Regions from separate parts of the Caldalkalibacillus horti genome, predicted to be linked through region 1. Evidence: riboswitches for the same ligand, from Rfam matches in the RefSeq annotation. Region 1 holds a riboswitch; each other region holds the start of a gene.

Region 1 (8,216 bases):
TACCATATGTAAACCTAGTAAGCTTACACTAAGGAAGAATACAACAACAACCTTTCCGCAAAAAGCTACAGTATCTCTTTTATTCCAACGCATTTCTACTCTCCCTGTTCTTAGTTTGTAGCTGACCTGATGTGTCAGGAGGTTTTCTGTATTCTGCTATAAGACACTGCCTTTCTCTTTTTCTACTGGCAGATAAACTAGGATGGCTGTATGTATTATTTTCGCTTCAAACTTCTAAATTATGATAGTCTCTCTCATGAATTTTTTAAAAACCCATGAAGTAACCCTATTATGTTTCTCTATAAAAAGCAACCTTTTTAACGGAAAGTTCACAATTACACGTGGACATCCTTTTTCGTAAAAACGAGGTAGGAGACGGCAAAAAACAGTACCATATGAAGGGCGATCATGCCTAATGAAAAGAGTAAAGTCACCCCTTCAAACATCGGTTGCCCATACATATGCTGAGATAGATCTGTATGAGCAAATAGGATATATTTACCTTCTTGAACATTTGAATAGCTTAGCAAGGTTAGAAGGGTGTTAGATACTAAATAGATAAAAATAGGTCCTAATATAGAAAATAGACTATTTCTGGAAACGGCAGAAAATGTGAATGCTAAGGTGCTAATAATGAATATTTCAATTGTCCCAAACACGTAAGACCCTAACATGCTAATGATGAAAAAGGGATCATTTACTACAGCATTGGATGTAGGTGAAAAGAAAAGTAAGCCCACAAGTCCTGTAATGATGATGTGAGCACAAACAAATACTACAAGGAATAGACATAGTGAGAGATATTTGGCTACAAGGATTTTAGCTCTACTCACGGGTCGAATAAGGAGCATCTTAATCGTTCCGTTATGAAATTCACTTGAAACGATATCTCCACCTTGGATAATACCGATGAAGATAATTAGGACCAAGAGCTGTGTACCGTTCTCTACAAAATCCCAAAACATATAATCAGTACCACCAAACAGCATTTTTAGGAATAATCCTACCATACTATTAGCGATAATTAACAAACCTAGAAGAATCCATGTCCTAGATTTTTTATAAATCTTCACATTCTCATTATGAATAAGCTCAGCTATTTGGTTCATGGCTGTTTACCTCTCAGCTTTTTGAAAAATGCATCCTCAAGGGATACCTTGGTCCACTCAATCGCATAAACGTGAATATCCTCTTGGACAAATCGTCGGTTTAGTTCGGCTACTCCTTGGTAATTTGCCCGAACAGAAAGCCCATCACTAGTCAATTCTAATAGAGTTCCCCATTCAGATTGATTCTTTACAATCTGTTCTGCGCGGTCCAGGCTCGACAGTCTGAAGGTCACAACATCGCCCTCAGCTGTATCTGTTCTAAAATCATCTAATCGCCCACTTTCAACTAATGCCCCATCATGAATAACAATGACACGATCACAAATAAGCTCAATTTCGGCTAACACATGGCTGGAGATAACAACGGATACCCCATCATGTCTAGCTAAATGCTTCAAATGATTCCTCAGATCTTTAATTCCCGAAGGATCTAGGCCATTGGTTGGCTCATCTAAAAGGAGAATAGAAGGACGATGCAGGATGGCTTGTCCTAGACCCAAACGCTGCTTCATTCCCAAGGAATACGTAGACACCTTATCTTCTATGTAATCCTCCATTTCTAATAAATCTATCACTTCATCTAGCCGTTCTTCAGAAACGTCTTCATTCATTCTCTTATAATGTAGGAGATTATCATATCCTGTCATATATTCATAAAACTCTGGGTTCTCGATAATCGCACCAATATGAGCCATGGCCTGCTCGAATTTTTTATGTAAATCATATCCGTTAACCTCAATGTGACCTTTGGTAGCCTTCAGTAACCCTACCACACACTTCATCAGCGTGGTTTTACCAGATCCATTTGGACCTAACAAACCAACAATCTCACCCTGTTGCAGCTCAAAAGATATATCCTTTAGAATCGTATGCTTACCTATCCTTTTATCCAACTGAGTGACAGACAATACCGTATTCTGATCCACAGCAAGACCTCTCTTCTGTATTTGAAACTTTTTGTTATTTGGTATAATTGGATTCGCTAATCCTCCCTCTCTTTTATCATAATTCCCACAATGCTGTAAAGCAGACGTAGCTAGAGCATGGGGAAAAGGCAGAGATTTTGAATCTCCACCTACAGCTACTAAGCATTCCAATACTCTATACATATTTTATTTTGTTTAACGATGATGTCGAAATTTAAAATGTATAACTGTAGCACCTTGCAAGCTCATGACCAGAGGAGCATAGCACATACACATTCAAATTTAGGGTGTATCCACTAAATCATCAGTTGGGATGGCTAAAGGTACAGGGGTGACTGATCCATCCGAATTTTTTACATAAACATTAGGCACTTCGCCTGGCAGCACAATGAAGTCAATTGGTAAGGAGGTTGAAACCACTGCTTCGTCAGAGGAAAACGGAATGACGATGCGGACATCTGCTTGAATTTTTAAATAGACGGTAATGGAAACGACGTTAATCCCTGCCTCCTCCATCTCAATAGAAATATCTGCTTTAGCTGCTCCCATGGGTACAAGTGTAATGGGCACAAGTGGACCAAGCTGGGCCAAAATATTACTGTTTAACGCTTGCCCTAGTGGAATTCGAATTGGACTGTTTGAAAGCTCTCTAAGCTCCTCGTTCGCTCGATCAATAACCGTTGAAACGATTTCTGCCTGTTTGGCTTGATCAAATGTAATCAGTATGATTTTACCATCCTCATCCTTTTCAAAGATAACGACTTCATTAGATCCGATATCCTGACTAAGCTTATGGCTTATTGCATCACTTATCGTTAGGGTAGCAATTTGCTTAACATGTGTTGCCGCTATGTTTTTTAAAGCGGGCTCTAAATTTCGTTCAACAAAAAGAAAGCCTTGAATGGAAATGATTAGTATAATCACTAGTACGATAAGGAATATATGCCTCTTCTTTAAAAAGGAACGCTGGGTTGCTGGTCTAAACCCCTTCGACATCGAACATCCCCTCCTACATTAATACGTATGCAGCAGGGCTCGTCTACATGGTATAAGCCTGACAAACTTTTTTGTTTACAGGAATAAGTAGACCAACCAGACCGATTAACGGCACAAACAAAAAACAAAATAGATAAGAGGTCGCTTCTATAAGTAACCCCGCGGCAAAAGACCCAACCGATTGACCAGCTCCAAGGGCTAAGAAAGCCAAACTCACTCCCATTGCAGGCGAGGAAGGAAATAAGCGTGTGCCCCATACAATAAACAAGCCTGTCAAAAAAATAAATGAAACTCCAAACAACAGACCAGATACATAAACAGTTACCATTGTAGGTATTGTAATTGAGCTAATAGAAAACAGCATGATCCCAAGAATAAGACGATACGCATAAGCCAGCCCAATTTTATGAATGACGCGACCAGCCATAGCACCACCTATTCCAGCGATCCCCATTATAATCCAAAAGATGACACTATCATTGGCACTCATCTCGTACATTACATTTATATAGCTTCTTGAAAATGTCCAATATACGGAAGAAACACCTCCTGCCAGTAAAGAAGCCAGCAGTAAATTTTTTGCTTTCACAAGTGAGCCTACTATTGGTTGTTTAGCTTCCCCTTCATGAAGCTTTAGCTTATAGCTTGGAATACTTTTAGAGCTCCAAATGAGAACGAAAAGTGCGATTACAGCAAAAAATAGGTAGGCTAGACGCCAGTATTCCGATAAAGCTAGCGCAATCGGCCCCGTCAGAATGAGACCAAAGCTCGTTCCACTATTTATCCACGTATTAGCTTTATCCTTTTCGTTATCCTTTAAAGAGATGGAAGCTACCTGACTAAGAGCAGGGGATGCCCAACCACTCCCTACTCCCCCTATAAAGCTACACAAAACCATTGTATAGACATCTTGAGCAAGAGCTATTCCTATTAATCCTAGAAGGGCACTTAAACCAGAGCATTGTACGACCTTTTTCGTCCCCCATCGTTGGATGAGGAAAGAAGATGTTAGCAAAGCAAACGTGTATGCAATATATGCTGTTGATCCAATCATTCCTGCTTCACCTGCTGTTAAACGAAGTGATTCTGCTATATCAGGTAAAAATAATCCGAAGCTGAGCCGGGCCAATGCATATGTTACAGCAATCATGGCTACACCAAGGAATACCAGTTTCCACATCCGTTTTTCCTCCAATTCTTTAGTACGTGTACTTTTGAATGAGAACTATTGTCTGATCCCTTTTCTATTATCATTAACTTTAGATAGAACGATCATTATATTTTGTTTTAAAAAAAGTAAGCATAATGCTTACGAAATTCCTTTAACTAAATGACGGAGCTGCTCACTAACCTGTTCAGCATCTAGGACTTCCGCTAAAGCTGTAGCTCCTTCGAATAATAAAGCGAGTTGAATCGCTTGTTTCTGCTGAAAACCAAGCTCTTCAAAATAAGATATTAAGGCTTGCTTATGTTGATTTACATATTCCACAATCTCATACTCTTCGCTCGAAGCAAATTCCTCTTTAGCGCGTAAAAACATACATCCTTTCGAGCTATGCTGCCGAATCCATGCTAGATGTCCCTCTGCTAATTCAGCCGCACTTGCTGAGGAATAATTTTGGATAGAGGACTGTAATAACTTGAAATATCTCTCCCCTCTCCTTTTTAATACAGCTAAAACCAACTCTTCCTTGGACGCAAAGTGGTTATACAGTGTCATAAGAGCTACATTGGCTTCATTTACAACCCTTTTCAGTCCTATCGCATGAAAGCCATATTCATAAAATAGCCTTTCCGAATGTTGCAATAAATCTTCCTTTTTTTTACTCATACTATTTCCACCTTTGTATAGAACGATCACTCTATTAATATCATAGTAGTTATGAAGTGACAACCGATAACCTTGTTATATCCTATTCTCTTATTCTATTTAATTTATCAGCAATCTCCTCTAAAAGCTCAATCTCCCTACGTTGGTTTTTAACCATCGTATACTGATTACTCAATATAAACACTCCTAAAAATCCGATTAAGATTAAAAGTAAGCCCATCTCTTTCTCTCCCCTCTAGTAGAACACTTACGTTTACGCTAATAAGAGGTATGATCCTCTTCATTCAATTATCCTATTTTAATTTATTATAAACAACCCTTCATTCTACACAATTAACAAATACAGGGATTTAAAGAATGAAATAAAAAACTCTTTTTTTCAAAAGAAAATTTTTTTATCTTGGTGAGTCCTTGTCTCATGTGCATTGGAGTAAGATTTAGCTTTTGGGGGTAAAAAAATCATGTTGCCAAACAGAGATGTTGAGTTTATAATTCTAGTTACGAAATCAATATTTAGTGTTGTTCTCAATTGAGAATTCAATATTTAGTATATTTTTGCTATAAAGGTGTCGATTCATCGACTTAAAAAGGGAATTTGGTTCAAAGCCAAAACTGTACCCGCAACTGTACATGCTGATGAAATAAGCACATCCACTGTGACTCTCACGGGAAGGGCTTAAAGTAAGGAGAAGCATAAGTCAGGAGACCTGCCTTTATAGTTACAGACTGTCTTCTTCGGGAGCTGAGAAGATAGAATGAAAAAGGACTAATTGACGTGTGGTCTGCCTTCATTCTATGTGCTCATCTTCTGAGATGAGCTTTTTATTTTACTATCAAAATTTATAAGTTTAAAGGTAGATAGTATAAGAAAATCTAAGGCTTTCGCCATGACTTGGCGCTAAGCCAAGTTTTTCTAATGTGCATAGGAGGAGAAATCATGCTACAAACAAAAGTAAGATACACAGATATTACGACAGATTTTACTAGTCTTGAACAGTATATGGAGGAACAGGCCAAGCCGTATTCACTACCATTGGATGAATACAAAGAGAAGGTTAAGCTTACCTACGAATATATGGAGGAACCTACATTAGATAAGGTCACTAGTTTACTAGTCCTTTCTGCACTTGAACGCATTACAGCTTCCGAGCCTGATTGGACATACTTTGCAGCGAGCATTTATTTAGATAAGCTCTATCATTCTGCTAGTACGACTCGTGGCATTGAGGCTGACAAAAAGTACGGCTCTTTGTATCTGTTAATTAAGGAGCTAACAGACCTAGGTATTTACAACGATCAGATTCTAACAAGCTATACTAAGGAAGAAATAGGAATACTAGAGCAGGAAATTACCCCTGATCACGATCATAAATTTACATACATTGGCTTGTTGACCCTGGCAGATCGTTATCTAGCGAAGGGTTATCAAAAAGAGGTGTACGAGTTACCTCAGGAACGTTTCATGATTATTGCCATGACCCTTATGTTAAAAGAAAAGAAAGAGAAGCGCCTTGAGTTGGTTAAAGAAGCGTATTGGGCATTAAGTAATCTTTACATGACAGTGGCTACACCGACCCTAGCTAACGCCGGTAAAAGCTACGGTCAGCTCTCTAGCTGCTTTATTGATACAGTAGATGATAGTTTAAGAGGGATCTATGATTCCAATACAGATATCGCTAACCTGTCCAAGGGTGGCGGGGGAATCGGAGTCTACTTAGGAAAGATTAGAGCTAGAGGTAGTGATATCAAAGGCTTTAAAGGGATATCCTCTGGTGTTATTCCTTGGATGAAGCAGCTCAACAATACGGCTGTCAGTGTTGATCAATTAGGTCAAAGACAGGGTGCTATTGCTGTCTATTTAGATGTGTGGCATAAAGATATCTTCCCGTTCCTAGACGCGCGCCTTAACAATGGGGATGAGCGTTTCCGTACCCATGATTTATTTACAGGTGTCTCTATACCGGATGTGTTTATGGAAGCTGTAGAAAACAGAGAGGATTGGTATCTCTTTGACCCACACGAAATTCGTAAGGTGATGGGCTATTCTCTAGAGGATTTTTACGATGAAAAACAAGGCAGTGGCTCGTTTAGGGAGAAATACCAGGAGTGTGTAGCACACCCTACTCTTTCTAAAACAACGGTACCCGCTATTGATATCTTTAAATCGGTCATGATCTCTCAATTAGAGACGGGAACACCTTACATGTTCTATCGTGATGCGGCAAATCGTGCTAACCCAAATAAGCACGCTGGAATGATTTATTGCAGTAACCTGTGTACGGAAATTATGCAGAACATGAGCCAAACGACTGTCATTGAAGAGAAAACCGAGGATGGTAAGATTATTACAGTGAAGGAACCAGGAGATTTTGTGGTATGTAATCTTTCCTCCATTTCCTTAGCAAGTGCTGTTGGTGATGATGTGCTTGAGCGCCTGATCCCTATTCAGGTGCGTATGCTAGATAACGTTATTGATTTAAATAATATTCCGGTGCACCAAGCTCAGATTACGAATGAAAAGTATCGTGGAATTGGCCTAGGTACGTTTGGCTGGCACCATCTACTAGCGTTACAAGGGATTACTTGGGAAAGTGAACGCTCCCTTGAATATTGTGATGAAGTGTATGAGAAAATCTCATATTTAACGATAAAAGCAAGCATGACGTTAGCAAAGGAGAAATCTCCTTATCCGGCATTTGAAGGATCTGATTGGGAAACAGGAGCGTATTTTGAGCAAAGAGGCTATCATTCTCCTGACTGGCAGGTTCTTCAGCAGGATGTGAAGGAGCATGGTGTACGTAATGGTTATCTCATGGCTGTTGCACCAAACTCTTCTACCTCTATTATTGCAGGCTCTACAGCTAGTATTGATCCGATCTTCCGCAAAGAATATTCGGAGGAAAAGAAGGATTATAAGATTCCTGTAACAGCACCTGATTTAAATGCGAAGACGAACTGGTACTACAAAACAGCGTATGTGATTGATCAAAAATGGAGCATTCGTCAAAATGGAGTGCGTCAGCGCCATATTGATCAATCTGTTTCCTTCAATTTATATGTACAAAACAATATTAAAGCGAAGGATTTATTAGATCTGCATCTATTAGCTTGGAAATCTGAGCTGAAAACGACATATTACGTTCGTTCTACGTCCAGTGCAGTGATTGAGGAATGTGAAAGCTGCCATAGTTAATACCTTAACAAAGGGGATAAGACAAGCTTGAGCATGGTACATCCTCAAACAACCTAAAGAGACTCCAGTGTAAGCTTTTCTTTTGTTTCTATGTTCTTCATGATCTATGGCTTCCTCTAACGGACAAAAATGCACCTTAGAAGTGTTTTTTTGACCTTTAA
Region 2 (8,216 bases), on a different contig from region 1:
CCATGAGGGTTCTACATATTTACCAGTAAGACAGGTGGCGGGGATGCTAGGCTTTGATGTATCCTATACGTCTGCTACAAGAACAATTGGCTTAGCTAGAAATGATCAAAGTATTAATGCTGCTGCTGAGGAAGTAAGGGGAGCCGTTGAAACATTGACAGGAGAAGAAATTATTAACCTGGTCAGAACGCTTTATCCTGATTTATTTCAAGAAGGAAATGTTGTTATTGATGAAAATGGATTATTACAGATTGGTGATGTAAAAATTCAGCTTGAAGCGGACGAGAATGGAGAGTACAGTATAGATCCACTTTTAGAGTCAGGCGTTCTTTCTAACCAAGAGTGAATCATGATTAAGATATTACTATTGCATGCCTCCCTTTAGGGAGGATTTTTGTTCAGAAATCGTTCAGCAGAGCTTGTTACAATTTTCTATAAAAATAAGGAGGATATGGAATGTGCCGCTGGACGATAGCTTGCTTTTTAAAACTAGTGGGTTGGATTGTAGGGTTAACGGGTTCTGGTTCAGCTTTAACAGCCATTTTTCTGTTTAGACATGGAGGTGGGGCAGTCTATCATTATTTTGCAAATCAGCCTTCTATTTTCTATAGCTACGCTATTATCTTCTTAGTAGGTGGAATGATGACAGGTACTCTATTAATTTGTATAGGTGCTCTAGTACAAGGTCATTCTCAGACCAGTGCTCTCCTATATAGTTTAGATTCAGAATTTGATATTGAATCGAAGCTTGATTTTATTACTCATAGAGAGTCTTGAAGGAGAGGAGTAAGAATACTCATACAATGAAAGAATATTCATACAATGAAGGCATATTTACCTTTTCATATCCTTCCATGTAAAATCTATCGATAGAGTTCCTACATATTCTTGTTGAGTAGATGAATTCATATTTTTAGTTGCTAACTCTGGCTTGCGAAAGCAAACTAGCTCTTGATAGTAGCCGAACATACGACATATGTTTGGCCTTACTGTATGAATGCCACACCGATCATGATCTAAATCATAAAATATACACGTCCCATAAAAACGTTGCTGGTTCTCTAATTGTGAGCGTAACTTTAGTGGCATGGATTTAATCTTCTTTTTAATTCTTCTTAGCTCGCTTTCGGTGACCGGAACAGGTCCGCAGCACAATCCTTTACAACCCTTACAAGGTAATTCTTCCATAGTATCTTCTCCTAATCTGTTCATAATAAAAAAAGCCTCGCATGGAAGCGAGGCTTTAAATCACAAGAATTGGTATGATGTATTGTTTATGTTATGACTAGAAATGACTAGTAGCAATATATAGTAGTTAACAAGCAGTATCATACATTCTGTAACAAAAATGCATTTGGGGCAATCAGTTATTTCATTTGCCAACAGAAATTTTACTTACTTATTACATATTATAACATACTTTCGGACAGAGAATTAATAGCATCCTATAATAATTAAGATATTTATAGATATGCTGAATAGTAGCTTTATGGTGTTTCTTGGTCATCCTTCATATTAAGAGGAATCTATTAGATGGCTTCTTGTTTGCGTTTCCTCCTAAGCTCATATCTTTTCTTTGCCTGCTCGTGCTGCTTTATTTCCTCTTCTGTTTCAGGAATAACCTGTGGGACTGCTGTTGGCTTACCTTCTTCGTCCAAAGCAATCATGGTTAGATACGCTCTAGAAGTAACTCTCTTTTCACCTGTTAATAGATTCTCAGCTTCTACCTTAATATATATTTCCATAGAGGTGCGATGTGTCCAGGTCACATAGGCTTCTAAATTGATTGCCTCACCCGTTTTAATGGGTGCTAGGAAATCAAAGGAATCACTAGAAACGGTAACGACCGGCTTACGGCAATGCCTCATAGCGGCAATGCAGGCAATTTTATCGACATAGGCCATGACCTTTCCGCCAAATACGGTATGATGATGATTGGTGTCTGGAGGAAAAATAAGATCTGTTAAAAGAGTCCTAGATTCATGTACGGGCTTTGCTTTAAGAGTCATGTTCATCCTCCATTGTCTAACTAGGATTTCTGTTGAAGTAGCTGCTGTCGAACAGCTTGTGTTGCTACAACCATATTTTTCAAGGATGGAATGGTTTCATCTACTCCTCTAGTTTTTAGCCCACAATCAGGGTTGATCCAGAATTGTGAAGGGTTTAAGACGTCCAATGCTCGTTGAATCATTTTGGACATTTCATCTACTTCAGGAATACGGGGGCTGTGGATGTCATAGACTCCTAGACCAATTCCTTTGTCATAGATATTTTGTTCAAAGGCAGCGATAAGCTCTCCATGGCTTCGAGACGTTTCAATAGAGATAACATCGGCATCAAGCTCACTAATCACATGAATGAAATCATGGAATTCACAATAGCACATATGGGTATGAATTTGCGTGCTGTCTGCCACGGAGGAAGTGGTTAAGCGAAACGCTGTAACAGCCCAGCTCAGATACTCATTCCAATCTGCCTTCTTCAAAGGCAATCCTTCACGCAAGGCGGGTTCATCCACCTGGATCATGTTAATTCCTGCATCCTCAAGTGCTTTTACTTCCTGCTGCAAGGCAAGGGCAATTTGGTAGGCAACCTGCTTTCTTGAAATATCGTCGCGAATAAATGACCAATTCAGGATGGTGACAGGTCCCGTTAGCATTCCTTTAACTGGTTTCTGAGTTAGTGACTTAGCAAATACACTTTCTTTAACGGTCATAGGCTCAAGGAATTCAACATCAGCGTAGACAATGGGTGGTCTCACACAACGCGAACCATAGGACTGTACCCAGCCATATTTAGTAAAGACAAAGCCACCTAGCTTTTCACCAAAAAACTCAACCATATCTGTACGCTCAAACTCTCCGTGAACGAGTACGTCAAGCCCTATATCTTCTTGAATGTTAATCCATTCCTTTATTTTATCTTCGATATACTCTTCGTATTGCTTCTCGGACCACTCAAATTTTCTGAACTTCTGGCGTGCCTGGCGCACCTCAGCTGATTGAGGGAAGCTACCTATTGTTGTTGTTGGAAGAAGAGGAAGGTCCCAAGTTTTCTGTTGAATTTCTTTTCGTTCGTTGAACGAGCTATGTCTCCCGATATGATCCTCCTGTATGCTCTGAACGGCTTCATGCACCTTTGTACGAGCTCTAGTGGGGGAATGGAGTAATAGCTGCTGGGCTTCTTCATGCTCTGTAAATTCCTTTTTCGTTGCTTCTGCCCCTAGTGTGTGTCGTTTGCTCAGCAGGACGATTTCATCTAGTTTTTCATCAGCGAACGCTAGTGCACTTCTAATTTCATAGGCTAAATGAGATTCCTTTTGGGCGCTTACAGGAACATGTAGCAGGCTACAGGATGGCTGGAGCCAAATTCGATCTGCTTCTACAATCTGTAAAAGCTCTTCAATCAGCTCCCATTTCTTAGACAAAGTAGTGCGCCAAACATTTCTTCCATCAATGAGACCGACAGCCAGGACTTTGTCTTCTGGAAAGCCAGAGATGTGTAACTGCGTAAGGTTCTGTTCTACACCGTGTACAAAATCTAACCCTATTCCTTGTACAGGCAGGTTCAGCCAATCTGACTCAGGCACGATGGAATCAAAGTAGGTTTGTAGCATAATGTTAAGCTGTGGTGCGGCTGTATGAAGTCTTTCAAAGATGCTGAAAAGAAGCTCTTTTTCTGACTTTGTACAAGCAGTAACTAGAGCTGGCTCATCGATTTGAACCCATTCAACTCCTTCTTTCTGTAGCTCTTTTACAATTTGCTCATAGAGAGGGAGAAAGGATAGAATGGTTTGTGCTAGATCCTTTTTCTCATAGCCTTTAGATAATTTTACAAATGTATATGGACCAATAAGTACTGGCTTACTTTTAATGCCAAGCTTCTCTTTAGCTTCTTTATACGCTGTCAGTGGCTTGTTCTCGGTTAGGTGTGGGGTAACGTCGTCAAGCTCTGGAACGATGTAATGGTAGTTTGTATTAAACCACTTTGTCATTTCGCAGGCTACAGCGTTTTGCTCTCCCCTGGCCATAGCAAAGTAAGTGGATAGAGGAACACGTCCACCCGAATAAGAAAAGCGCTTAGGGACAAGACCGAACATAACGGCCATATCTAGCATATGATCATAGAACGTAAAGTCGTTTACTGGAATGATGTCAATCCCTTTTTCCTTTTGCTTTTGAAGATGGTGTAATCGAAGCTGTGTTGTTTGCTCATAAAATTCTTCTTCTGTTAGCTTTCCAGCCCAAAATGTCTCTAATGTTTTTTTCCACTCGCGATTCTCTCCAATACGCGGATATCCAAGGTTACTGCATTTCATCGCTTCATCTCCATTCCATTATTAACTAAAAAGGCACAAAAAAGGCATCTCCAACGTTCATAAAGATAGTTAGAGACACCAAAGAATAAGGGTATAGATTACCCATGCTTATTAATCGAGTCCTAACACCTCCCTATCTCCCGTAGGTTAAAAACAGTGCTGTCGAAACAGGCAGGTCTCCTGACTTAAGATTCAACATTAGCTCACGCCTTCCCAATCATAGGTGATCAGTGGCTTACCTTGAGCTAACTCATCCTTCACAGTGGCGGGACCGTACCGGAATTGCACCGGGCTTCCCTTTTAATCCTTGATTCAATCAAGGAACCTGTTTCCACTTATTCAAATGTTCTTCCTTCACCAAAACGCCATGACAAAGCGTTCATAGTTAAGAGGAGGGTATCACTTCTACTAAGTTATGTCAAGATTATGAATTAGTTAAACATTTTAAGGATTTATTACGTCTATAATAGAGTACAAGAAACTTGAGATGGGGTGGATTAGAGTGACGAAGAAAATAACAACAAAAATGAAGGTAGAGTCAAAGCCATTATATTATCTATTACTTCTAGGTCTAACAATAGTTCTTTTAGCTGGATGTGGAACGGATGGCATGTCGACAGGCGAGGGGGGCTCTTTAGATGATACACCTTACTTTGAGGGAATGATTTATTCAATTGCCGAGGGCGGAAATTCTATCTTAGTTATTCAAGGTATCGAACATGCAGATATTCCTCAATCCGAATGGCAGGGAAAAGAAGCGATTAGTTTTTCTTTTGATGAAGCTGTTACATTTTACGACAAGGAGGGGAATGAGATAACCAAGGATAGACTTATTAAAGGGCAGATGGTTAGAGTTTATCATACGGGTACCTTGGCTGAGTCGTATCCGATGCAAGGCAGGGCCATTGCTGTTCAGATTGTAGACTAAGGAAAAAGTGTACTTTAAAATGTAAGATATGTTGTAATAATATGTTGTGATTTTAGGATGAAATCACAACCACTTAGATTGAACAATAAACAACAAGAAAAGCCCGTACTCCACAAGTTGGAGTAACGGGCTTTAAATATGCTCGAAGTAATATCTAGTTCATGTAACATAGCTAGCATAATAATCTAACTCAAGTATTAATGTAGGGTGCGAAATACTCCTACTACTTTTCCAAGAATGGATACGTCTCGAAGAATGATAGGTTCAAGAGATGAATTTTCAGGCTGTAGTCTGAAGTAATCCTTTTCTTTAAAGAAGCGTTTAATTGTAGCTTCTCCTTCATCCGTCATGGCTACGACAATATCTCCGTTATTCGCTACGTTCTGCTGCTTCACAATGACATAATCTCTATCATAGATACCTGCTTCAATCATACTGTCACCTTGTACGGAAAGCATGTAGATGTGCTCGGAATCATGTGCAAAGCGCTCTGGAAGAGGGAAATATTCATCCACGTTCTCAATAGCGGTGATAGGTTGTCCAGCTGTAACTTTACCTATAACAGGGACGCGAACAAACGGTGTGCTTTGAATTTCCTCGCTACGGATAAACTCATCATCAAGGATTTCAATGGCTCTTGGCTTAGTTGGATCTCGGCGTATTAAGCCTTTCTTCTCTAAACGTGCTAAATGCCCGTGTACAGTGGAGCTAGAAGCTAGTCCTACGGCTTCACCAATTTCTCTTACTGAAGGTGGATATCCTTTGTCTTTTACTTCGCTTTTAATAAATTCTAGGATGGCACGTTGTCGGTTCGATAATGTTTTCATTCCAATCACCTCAATATTAATTACCAAATTCTACTTATAAGCATTATAACACAGAACAAAAATAAGAACAAACATAAGTTCGAAAAAATAGTTGACGAGAATATCTGTTCTGTTTATAATAAAAACGAACAAACGTTTTGGAAACAAATGTTTGACTCCAGGTGAACAATTTTAATGAAAGACCACTATATATGATGAGGTGAAGGAAATGTCAATGCTTAAATTGTTAAAGGATTATTCTTATGTGATCGTGTTTGTTATCATCTTGTTTATTGTTTTCTATACCATGACTTCTGTTCTAGCTACTGCGGGGGATGCTGAAGAGTCGTCTGTCATTATTGAGCATGGTGATACTCTTTGGAAGATTGCTACTGAGCACCACAAGAGTATGGGACTATCGGTACAAGAGTATGTTAGGCTAATCCAAAAGCTGAATGGACTGGATTCGGTTGTGATTTACCCTGGTCAAGAATTAGCGATAATGATTGGCTATAAGTGATGTATGCTTCCCTAAGTGGAAAGCAGTGAGCATATTTTGCCCAAGCTGAACGAAACATGCTATAATACGGATACATGAACTGAACTATATTTCGTATTGTGAGGGATTGTTTTGCTTTCAACGGAGAAGATTCAACGGATTAATGAGCTTGCCAAAAAGGATAAAGAATCAGGTTTGACTAATGCAGAGAAAGAGGAGCAGAAGGAGCTGCGAGCGGAATATCTTAAGACGTTACGTTCCTCTTTAAAGTCAGACCTAATGAATGTAACGATCGTAGATCCGAATGGGGACGATGTAACCCCACAGAAGCTAAAGAATGAGCAAGCAAAGCGCAAGAAGCATTAAATAAATAGGTTGACCTTTAAAGGAAGTCAGTTATCAAAAACTGGCTTTTTTTGTTTTTATTTGTATGTCTAAAGAGGCTCGGATTGTCCCTGACCAATTAACGAAAAAAATTTTAGCACCAACTTTCCTTTTATACTTAGGGCTTAGAAAGATAGGGGGAAATGTTCACATTTTTTTGGACAACTTTTTCAGACACAGTTCGTCAAAATAGGTATAAAATCTTTAATAATAAAGGTTTTTTCAAGTTATTTCAAATAATAAAATGGAGGGAGGCTGGTACATCAAGAGTTTAGGAACCCGATCAATCATAAAGCCATGTCACAATAGTCAACATATTGGAATTAATGTATGGAGAGGGGAACAGCATGAAGAAAAAGGCCAGTCTTTTTTTCTTTTTTTTACTTGCCTCACTATTAGTAGTAGGTACATATTCTGAGGTAGGTGTAAGCGCAAATCAGGCGATTAAATTAATCGTTGAAGGAAAGCAGCAAAGCCCTGATGTTCCTCCAGAATTAAAGGACAACCGTACGTTTGTCCCAATTCGTTTTGTAGCAGAAGCTATGGGAGCTCAGGTTAATTGGAATAAGTCAGCTTTACAGGTAGAGATTAAACGAGATCAAGCAACGATCCATTTAAACCTTAACTCAAGAACGGTTACGGTGAATGGACAAGCTCATCAAATTGATACTCATCCATACATGTCCAAATCCCGTACAATGGTTCCTGTACGATTTGTTAGTGAATTTCTTGGATTAGATGTCGGTTGGCAAGCCAAAGAAAAGACGGTTGTGATTTCAAAACCGATGACGCTTTCTATTAATGGACAAGCTTTTACAGGAGTATATCGTCCGGTCCAGCTTAATAATAGCGTATATGTTCCAATCGTAGAAATGGCTAAGAGATTAAACGTAGGTGTTAGGCAACAAAATGGACAGTATATATTCTCGTACGCAAGTCCATCAGGAAACCAAGGAACGGTATCAAATCAAATAGCAGCAAGTGAAATTCAGATGGTTGATGATATAGCGATGGCAAACAGAAATCACATCGAGACGTTACTAGGAGCAGAGGTGACATCCTCTCATCAAGACCATATTGAAGTGACTAAGGAAGTTTCATATCTTGAGCTATCTGATATTTCGTTAGAGAACGGGAAGTACATCATTACAGCGCCGGGCTTAGATCGGTCCAGCCTTGATTATTTCTTTTTAGCAGACCCGAATCGTTTGGTAGTAGATATTCCATTTACACAAATCGGTGAGGCATTAAAAACGACGGGTACACTACCACTTGCTCATG
Region 3 (8,216 bases), on a different contig from region 1:
GCAATTTCAATCACGATTTCAGGAAAAATACTGTAGTATCCTTCTCTGCCTAATGCGGTAAAGTTAGGGTTCGCCCCTTGCAAGGGATCAATATTCCGGTGGTCGCCAATCGGACTGCCGAAAGAGCCTACTCGAATATGCCCATCCTGCAGCAGATAGCTTTCTTCTACATCTTCGGGAATTTGCAAAGTTAAACTGTTGGCCTGGGTCGTAATGTTATATTGTCTGGCAAGGCCAAATACCGGCTCCTGTTCCGGTCCCGACGTGAATCTTAATTGTCCAGTAAAATTGTAAATGCCCGCTAGCTTATTAGCTGGAAACGACAAGCCTTCCAATAAAACTGTAACTTCATCTCCAGCACGAATTTCATCATCCTGGCTCGTCACGTTAGTGATTGCCACTTTCAGTGGTCTTGCGGTCATGACCTGGTACTCGGCCAAACCTTCCTTCTCGACCTTGACGATGTTGCGGCCTTCCTTTAGCAGAACGCTGAACGAACCGCCCTCATTGGAGGTCACGTTTTCCTGCGAGAACGTCCCATCTCCATACAAGAGCGTACCGGCCGCATGGTCGATCTCTGGCTGGAGCACGCTCACGTTACTGCCTGTGGACGGAGTAAACGTAAATACTGCTCCAGGCTCCGTATCCAGGAAGTAAACACTATCGATATCCGCATCAAATGAGCCATTTTGAAGGTTCATGAGGTTATTACCCGTTCTGCCTTCGTTAGCCTTTTGATTACGTTCCTTATTGCTCTCAATGCCGGTGGCAATCCCCGTCTCTTCTTGTCCTACCGTAACAACAAACAAGCCTACATTCTCCGGCCATACCGCACTGAAGGCATTATTATCATCTGTAATATAATGTGACCCATTCACCTTTATAGCATCATAAGAGACTTTGACGATGGCAGTTCCTTCATTTAATGCTTGAATCATTGAATAGCTGCCTGGTTCCCCTTCGGTTATGTCGATCACGTCTTGACCTGAAATAATCTCATAATGGAAATCCGGCTCGAAGAAATAGTTGCCCACTCCTTCTATTAGTGCTTGCCAGCTGCGCAAAGTCAACAAATGAAATTCATCGCCTGGCCCCGCCAGCTTCAAATGATTCTGTTCGTTGATATTTAAATAAATATTGCCTTCCAAGTACGTTCCGCGATTCAAAATCGATTGCGGTGAAAGAACACTTAATTGTTCCGCCGTAACCTCAAGAGACTCATTCGCCTCATTCGCTCTAAACGAGCCAGCGTTTGTTAGCTTCCCTTTCTGACTCACGCGGTAATTGTATTCCTGATTGTTTACCATTTTAAAGCGATAGATAGTTAAACCATTACTACTTGTAGTTTCTATTGGCTTAATTTCTTCAAAGGCCACAAAATGTTTTGTTTTCCGACCGAGAAAAAGCGTCGCTTCCTCCGGCACCGTAAAAGTTATCTCACGTGCTAACGGAATCGCTCCAGAAACTGATTGTGCAGAGGCAGCTATGGTGACAGTGACACTGCTGCTTAATGTCGTAAAGCCTTCTGCGATGCGTCCTTCGCTTGGTTCAAAAGAATAGAAGTACGTATTGCCCGCTATAACCAATACGGGATATTGCCCGGCAGACGTCTTTTGGCCCAACGTTAAAGAGGTATCGTTTGGACTGTTCTGGCCGATCTTGACGGAATAATCCTCATCAACATTCCAGCCTGCATTACTCGCTTTAAGGTTGAGTTGACGGAGCTCAAAGGCCTGATTCGATTCATCCGTTACCGTTAAAACGCCGCCGCCAACACTGAGCCCCTCCGGATCAATACCTCTGTATCGATATTCGCCTACAGGCAAATAAGCCGTATAAATTTTATAAATGTCCTCTTCCCCTGCTCCAATATCTACCTGTTGTCCATCCGGCTTATATACCTCTAAAGTTACGGTTTTGGGTGCCACGGTAAATGTGACATTATGTTCAGGCTGAGTGTTTTCCTCGAATAAACCGGGTTTCTTCGCTTGTTCAAAAGCATGCTGAGCCTGGTCAAGAGCCAATACTTTGGCATTCACCTCTTCCTGCGTCGCGCTCAGGTCGGCAATTAGCTGCTGAGCCGACACAATGACGTCGACCAAAGCATCAAGTTCTTCCTGAATGACCCAGTAGTCCGTTGTGTTGACATCCGATCCGTCTATACTAACCTGTACCGAATTCTGATTTACTTCGGCCTCTTCGATAGCCCTCTCCAAATGTCCCGTGTTCACTTCACTAACGTCATCTTCTTCAGTGGTATCCAGTGCTACGATTAAAGATGTTAAAGCGGCATCCACCAGCTCTTGACTACTTTCCATGTTCGTGAGAACTTGATACGCGTTGTCATATGCTAATTGAACTGCTGAATCGGCAAGAATCTCCCATTTATCAGGAGCACTGTTGATCTCTGCTACTTTTGCCGTTAACGCATCCTTATTGGCAGGGTTAATAAGAACCTCTGAACCATCATAGGTACTGCCTAAGTCTGCCCCAAGCCCATACACCGTGAATTGCCAGCGAATCACATCGCCTGTTTCAACCCGCAGTTCAGCAGCCCCTACATTCGGGAAGCGATCGTTTACTGCATACATCCACCCTGAATCGGAAGTGTAATCAAATTCCTCTAGCCAACTAGCATCCGCTCTGTCGCCTATCCGATCTTCTCCCCCAATTGCATCCAAAATATAGGAAGGAATCTGAAGGGCACCAGGATCGTGGTCGTAAACACTTGCCAGATAGAAGCCGTTCTCAAAACTGCCTCTATAATGGGACCGATCTTCTCCTAACAGTCCTATAATAACCTCTGCTGCATTATCTCCTACTTCAAAGGGCACACGAACCGGCTCTATGATGTAGCCCTGTCCCAAAGTAAACTTTTCAACCGATACTGTCACATAGTTTTCCCCAGAACTAAGCTCCGTTACGTCTTCTGCGGCCATTGCCAATGTCGGACTAACTAATGAAAAAAGCATCAATATAGACAACCACAAAGCCAAAAACCGATTTCCCCTGTTATTCAAAAAGCTCACACCTCTCCCAAATTCGATTGGTTCACCCCATACAAAAACACCTTTTACTGGAAATCAGAAAAGGTGTTTGACATCTGGACATGCCATGCCCAAATAAAGACACAGCTAAACATCTCTCCTTCCATCCTCGTGGAATTATAGACTAAATAAATGGCATGTCTCCTGGCTTCGCTTCATCGCAAGACTAACCTACCTTCCCGTATCCAAACGATACAGTGGCGTATCTCGTTAGCCTGCTCTGCGTTACAGTGGCGGGACCGCGTCAGATTTACACTGATCTTCCAAGCTGTTGTTTAATAACAGCACCATTTACTGAGTATATGAAATTGACAGTCAATCATACAAAGGTGTGAGGTATCTATGTAAGTTAAAACACTATGAAATGACTGGTATTAATATGATAACTTCATCTTATGCTTAACCACATGGAACGTCAAGCTTTATAAGTCTTTGATCGATTCAAAACAATTAAATGGATGAGACAGTCAACTTGAAAAATCCTTCAACTGGATTCCATTTGGAATGATACTGTCCGTTTTTTTCAACAATCGTATTCCCAAATCATCTATTTTTCGAAAAAGCTCTCCTTTCCAATGGCGGGAAGACTTCCCATCTCTTTTTGATATACTTTTATAAAATGCTCGTAATGACTTCGGAAAGATTGATAATCCTTTGCTGCACGGTAAGCTTTCATTAAAAACACGTTTGCTTCCTCGTCCAATTCATTACGCGAAACGATCTTTCTAGCAATTAATATGGATTGGGTTACTTGATTATTTGTAAGAAGCCAGCGAACTAGCCTTATAGCAAAATCGTGATAGCGTATCGCGAGTCCTTCTTGTTCTGGAACGGACCACGTATAAAATTTGTTTTCATACAAGTCGCCAGTAAAGCTTTTTTCCCATTCGAGCGCTTCTTTAACCGTAAATTCATTCCATTCTTTCACACGGTAAACATAGGATTCGAATGAAATAAAGTCCGCATCTATATGAGTCATTTCTAACATAAACTGTTCGTCGAAAGTACGGACTATTGATTTTAAACCATGTGATTGCAATGCCTTACGCAACTGGTAAACTGCCGTATTAAGGTATCCCACCGCATTCTCTAATGGCATTTCTGGAAAAACTTCGTCAATAACTCTATCCCTTGAAACCGCTCGACCTCGCCCAAGAAGTAAAAATGCAAATAATTCTTGACTCTTTTTTGAAATGAACTTCACTTTGCCCGCATCCACACTACTAACCTCTAAACCGCCTAATGCTTTCACTACTAATCGGTTGACATCCATCTCTTTAGGCGGCTTATTATTTTTCTCTCTTGCCCTTTCAATGGTTTGTATCAATCTTTTTTGCGATACTGGCTTAACCATATAATCAAGCGGATACGTATCAAAAGCATCAACCGCATATTCTCGATGAGAAGTCACAAATACAATTTCCATATTTTTTTGACCAGCGCGCAATTGTCGAGCAAGCTCTAATCCACTTTCGTCTGCAATCATAATATCAACAAATGCTATATCGACCACTGTATTTTGCGTGAATAGAAGGGCGTCTTTTACACTTTGAAATCCACCGATTATTTCTATATTTTCTATTCTTCTTAACATTCTTTGCATAATTGCGAGCATCGCTTGTTCATCGTCGATGATGATCACCTTCAACTTTTTCACCTTCTCTCAACGAAAGATAGACGGCACTGCCTTTCCCTAATACGCTGTCAATCCATAAATCTCCGCCACTCATCTTCGCAAATTGGCAACTGACTTGTAGACCTAATCCTGTCCCGCGTTCCCCCTCGGTTCCGATCGTAGAGATGACTTGTCTTTCGGTAAATAATTGTCCTAATAACTTTTTAGACATGCCAATACCTTGATCGCGTATGGTAATCACGATTTTTCCTTCATGATACTTTTCGGCTACAACCTCAACCATTGCCCCCCGGTTAGAAAATTTAATCGCATTGGAAAGTATATTGCGAATTACCATGACAATCGCTTCTCGATCGACATATACAATTATAGCTTCGTCAACTTTAATTGCGATGTCAATATCTTTCGCCTTACTTTTAATAGATAGTATACGATAAGCTTCATAAATAAGATCGACTAAGGCCAACGATTCAGGGTTAAGCGACACGTCATTTTTTTGATTGCGAAACCATTCAAGCACATTGCCAACCGTCATATATGTCGAACGAATTTGTGTACTTAAAAAATCAAGCAGCTCAGCTGTTTCCGACGAGAACATTTGCTTTTCTTCTTCTAGCATTTCTATCAAATTCACCTGAAGAGCAATCGGTTCGCGGATGTCGTGGGAAACAAGGGTAAACAACTGATCTTTCATAAAATTAAGATGTGCAATTTCTTCTAATCGTTGTTGCTTTTCTGTTATATCAAATAATATCGAGACCGTTCCGAGTAATCGGAAGCCTTTGGAATAAAGTGGATACACTTTAACCATGAAATATTTCTCTTCACCATCCATTTCTTTCTTTACTTCTATCGACTTCTCTACCATACTGTTGCACGCATCCAACCACTCAGGCCAATCTTTTAGGAATTCAGACACGTCTTTTCCGATTATTGATTTGCTGTTTTTTTCTTCGAACAACGGCTGTATAAAGATATTGCAGTCAATGATCGTTCCTTTTTGATCGACAGTTAAAACTCCTTCTCGGATGGTATCAACGATAAAATCCCTTGCCATTGGCACGATGGTAAATATTTTATTTTTGTAGATAATCCATAGCATAATAATGCCCAATACACCACAATAAACAGAAATTGGGAGCAACCATTGCGATAAATCCGGAAAAACCAATTTAACCACTTCTATAACGGCTGATATTGATGCGAGTAAAATGACGATGATGCCTGGTTTACGCACCTCCGGCCTTGCCTTTCGTAAATACATAATAAAGAAATAAACGCAGGTCAGCAAAATAAAATAGCAGAATATATTAAATGCAATCGCTAGACTAGTCCTAGGCACATCTAGGTAGCCATTAACGAGTGCCGCTGTTTCGAATATGAGATGAGTTTTATCATTTGTCCATATAAGTACGGACCATCCGATGAAAAAAAGCAACAATAGGAACTGTTTATACCATTTTAACCACTTATCCCTAGCATATAAATCCAGTACACAAAGAACAACCAACGGGACGGTAATCGCAAGCGCTGTTTGTTCTATTTGTCGAAAAAAAAGCTTGCTTGCTAGATCATTGCTATATAATTCGAGAATGACACTCCAACCAAAGACAACTCGACAAACCATGACCCATGCAAAATAACGGACTCCGCGTTTTTGCAAGTGTAAGAATGAATAGATTAGCAACATGCACATCATCATTGCTGACACAATCATGGTTAAAAATATGACATTATCCATTGTTATTCCTTTCTATCATGTTGAAGTACTTCAGGTGAGTGATGTTGATATGCATTCTTGTCTCTATATTATACCCTTCGTGAAAAGCTTGTTGTTCTACTACTCGTTTTTTATTTATCATGATTTATCAAAAAATTGAACAACCCGTCTTGTATATTCTTCTCTATTTAATCTGTATCCCTGAACGTGATCGGCATTAGAAACCGTCCACAATTCCGAATGCTCCTTGTAGGCTTCGTGCAAACGCATACTGTTTTCATAGGGTATTGAATAATCCTGATCACCATGAATAAATAAAACGGGACGCGGATGTATTTTCTTTAAAGCTTTCCTTGGATTTACCTTCTTGGCACTTCCCACATGCATTCTTATAAAGGCAAGCGTGAGTGGTGTAAATGGGAAACTAGGCAGTTTCGTCCATACGTAAAACTTTTCAGCTAAATAGGTAGATAATTCGTCAAAAGGACTATCCGCAACTACACCAACTACTTCAGGTACGCGGGCAGCCGCAAGTAAAGCAGTAGATGCACCCATAGAAAAACCGATCAGGCCAATTGAAGAAGGGTGATTTGCTTTCACCCACGCAATCGCACTTAATAGATCCTCCTGTTCGTACAGACCAATTGATGCAACATTTCCACTAGATTCCCCACAACTGCGAAAATCGAACATCAAAACATGAAAACCATTCTCCGTCAAATCCTTAGCTAATTTTAATGCAGGTAATTTCTTTTCCAATCGATTTCCCCGATAACCGTGCGCAAAAATAATTGTCCTGTTTTTTGGTTGCTGTGCTGGAATAAACCATCCCTCCAAAGAAATATCGTCTCTGCTTTGAAACGATATTAAATCAAAATCGAGACCGTAATCTTCTGGCGATTCGTTTATCGGTTTTCTTACATTATTACGCGTTAGTTTCAGCGATACGATAAAGGAGATAATAAGGCAGGCTAAGATGGCCAAAGCAACGACAGATATGACGATCCAAACAAGGAATATCATCCGTAGCACTTCCTTTCTTTGTTATAATGAATTATTGTAAAATGGCGCAATTTCTCGTGGAAACTATTCAAGTATCGTTATAAAAGGTTAGAAAATAGAAACTCCCACAATATATCCGTTTCTGTGGGAGTTTCCAATCATAATCGCTACTTATCTTCTAGGCGGCCTAACACTTCTTTAAAATTTACAAGCATTTTTGCTGCCTGCGCTCTTGTTACTTGATCGTTAGGCATAAATTTTCCGCCTGACCCCTCTGCAATTTTTAATTCAACAAGCATCGCAATGGCATTTTGTGTTTCTTGATCGTATCCTGCGATATCTGGGAAATATGTCAACTGTTTCGGCTTGTATGGTGTTCTGTTTAACTTCTCATAGGTACGGTAAAAAATTAAGGCAAGGTGAGCACGTGTCACATCTGCATAGGGTTTGAACGTCTGGTCTAGATAACCTTTTACCATACCATTTGTATATGCCTTTTCAAGTTCCTTCATAGCATCTTTACCGATCGATTGAACATCTATAAATGGCACTTGCTTTTGTTCATCCAATTCCAATAATCGTACAAGGACACTTGTTACCTCCATACGGCTTATCTGGTCATCCGGTCGGAATGTTTTATCTGAATAACCATAAAACATTTTCCCCCAATAGGTCTTCTTGATATAGCCTTCCGCCCAATGTCCCGCAATATCGGTGAATGGGACCTTTTCCAATTGATTCAATATAATGGTATATGCTTGTTCAGCGCCATTTTCGGCGATGATAACGATATCGAAAATGTTTTTTCCTT

What was found. A riboswitch is a leader RNA that binds a small molecule or an ion and turns the genes downstream of it on or off. The one in region 1 is predicted to bind cobalamin.
Region 2: another riboswitch for cobalamin. It lies ahead of metE (5-methyltetrahydropteroyltriglutamate--homocysteine S-methyltransferase); the one in region 1 lies ahead of J2S11_RS20485 (ribonucleoside-diphosphate reductase subunit alpha).
Region 3: another riboswitch for cobalamin. It lies ahead of J2S11_RS11660 (S-layer homology domain-containing protein); the one in region 1 lies ahead of J2S11_RS20485 (ribonucleoside-diphosphate reductase subunit alpha).

Annotation. Positions count from the first base shown of each region.
Region 1 covers NZ_JAUSTY010000026.1:223-8,438, reverse strand. The annotation lists gene J2S11_RS20520 (murein hydrolase activator EnvC family protein) at 1-93, opposite strand, end outside; gene J2S11_RS20515 (ABC transporter permease) at 336-1,109, opposite strand; gene J2S11_RS20510 (ABC transporter ATP-binding protein) at 1,106-2,218, opposite strand; gene yunB (sporulation protein YunB) at 2,318-3,031, opposite strand; gene J2S11_RS20500 (MFS transporter) at 3,075-4,211, opposite strand; gene J2S11_RS20495 (TetR/AcrR family transcriptional regulator) at 4,341-4,862, opposite strand; gene J2S11_RS20490 (hypothetical protein) at 4,945-5,082, opposite strand; cobalamin riboswitch at 5,410-5,591, shown strand; gene J2S11_RS20485 (ribonucleoside-diphosphate reductase subunit alpha) at 5,800-8,055, shown strand.
Region 2 covers NZ_JAUSTY010000021.1:4,134-12,349, forward strand. The annotation lists gene J2S11_RS18590 (stalk domain-containing protein) at 1-346, shown strand, start outside; gene J2S11_RS18595 (hypothetical protein) at 457-777, shown strand; gene J2S11_RS18600 (YkgJ family cysteine cluster protein) at 835-1,188, opposite strand; gene J2S11_RS18605 (acyl-CoA thioesterase) at 1,530-2,009, opposite strand; gene metE (5-methyltetrahydropteroyltriglutamate--homocysteine S-methyltransferase) at 2,030-4,318, opposite strand; cobalamin riboswitch at 4,472-4,662, opposite strand; gene J2S11_RS18615 (DUF3221 domain-containing protein) at 4,821-5,246, shown strand; gene lexA (transcriptional repressor LexA) at 5,444-6,073, opposite strand; gene yneA (cell division suppressor protein YneA) at 6,282-6,572, shown strand; gene J2S11_RS18630 (DUF896 domain-containing protein) at 6,684-6,917, shown strand; gene J2S11_RS18635 (N-acetylmuramoyl-L-alanine amidase family protein) at 7,283-8,216, shown strand, end outside.
Region 3 covers NZ_JAUSTY010000009.1:6,185-14,400, reverse strand. The annotation lists gene J2S11_RS11660 (S-layer homology domain-containing protein) at 1-2,996, opposite strand, end outside; cobalamin riboswitch at 3,165-3,354, opposite strand; gene J2S11_RS11655 (response regulator) at 3,595-4,689, opposite strand; gene J2S11_RS11650 (sensor histidine kinase) at 4,670-6,424, opposite strand; gene J2S11_RS11645 (alpha/beta hydrolase) at 6,542-7,426, opposite strand; gene J2S11_RS11640 (leucine-rich repeat protein) at 7,573-8,216, opposite strand, start outside.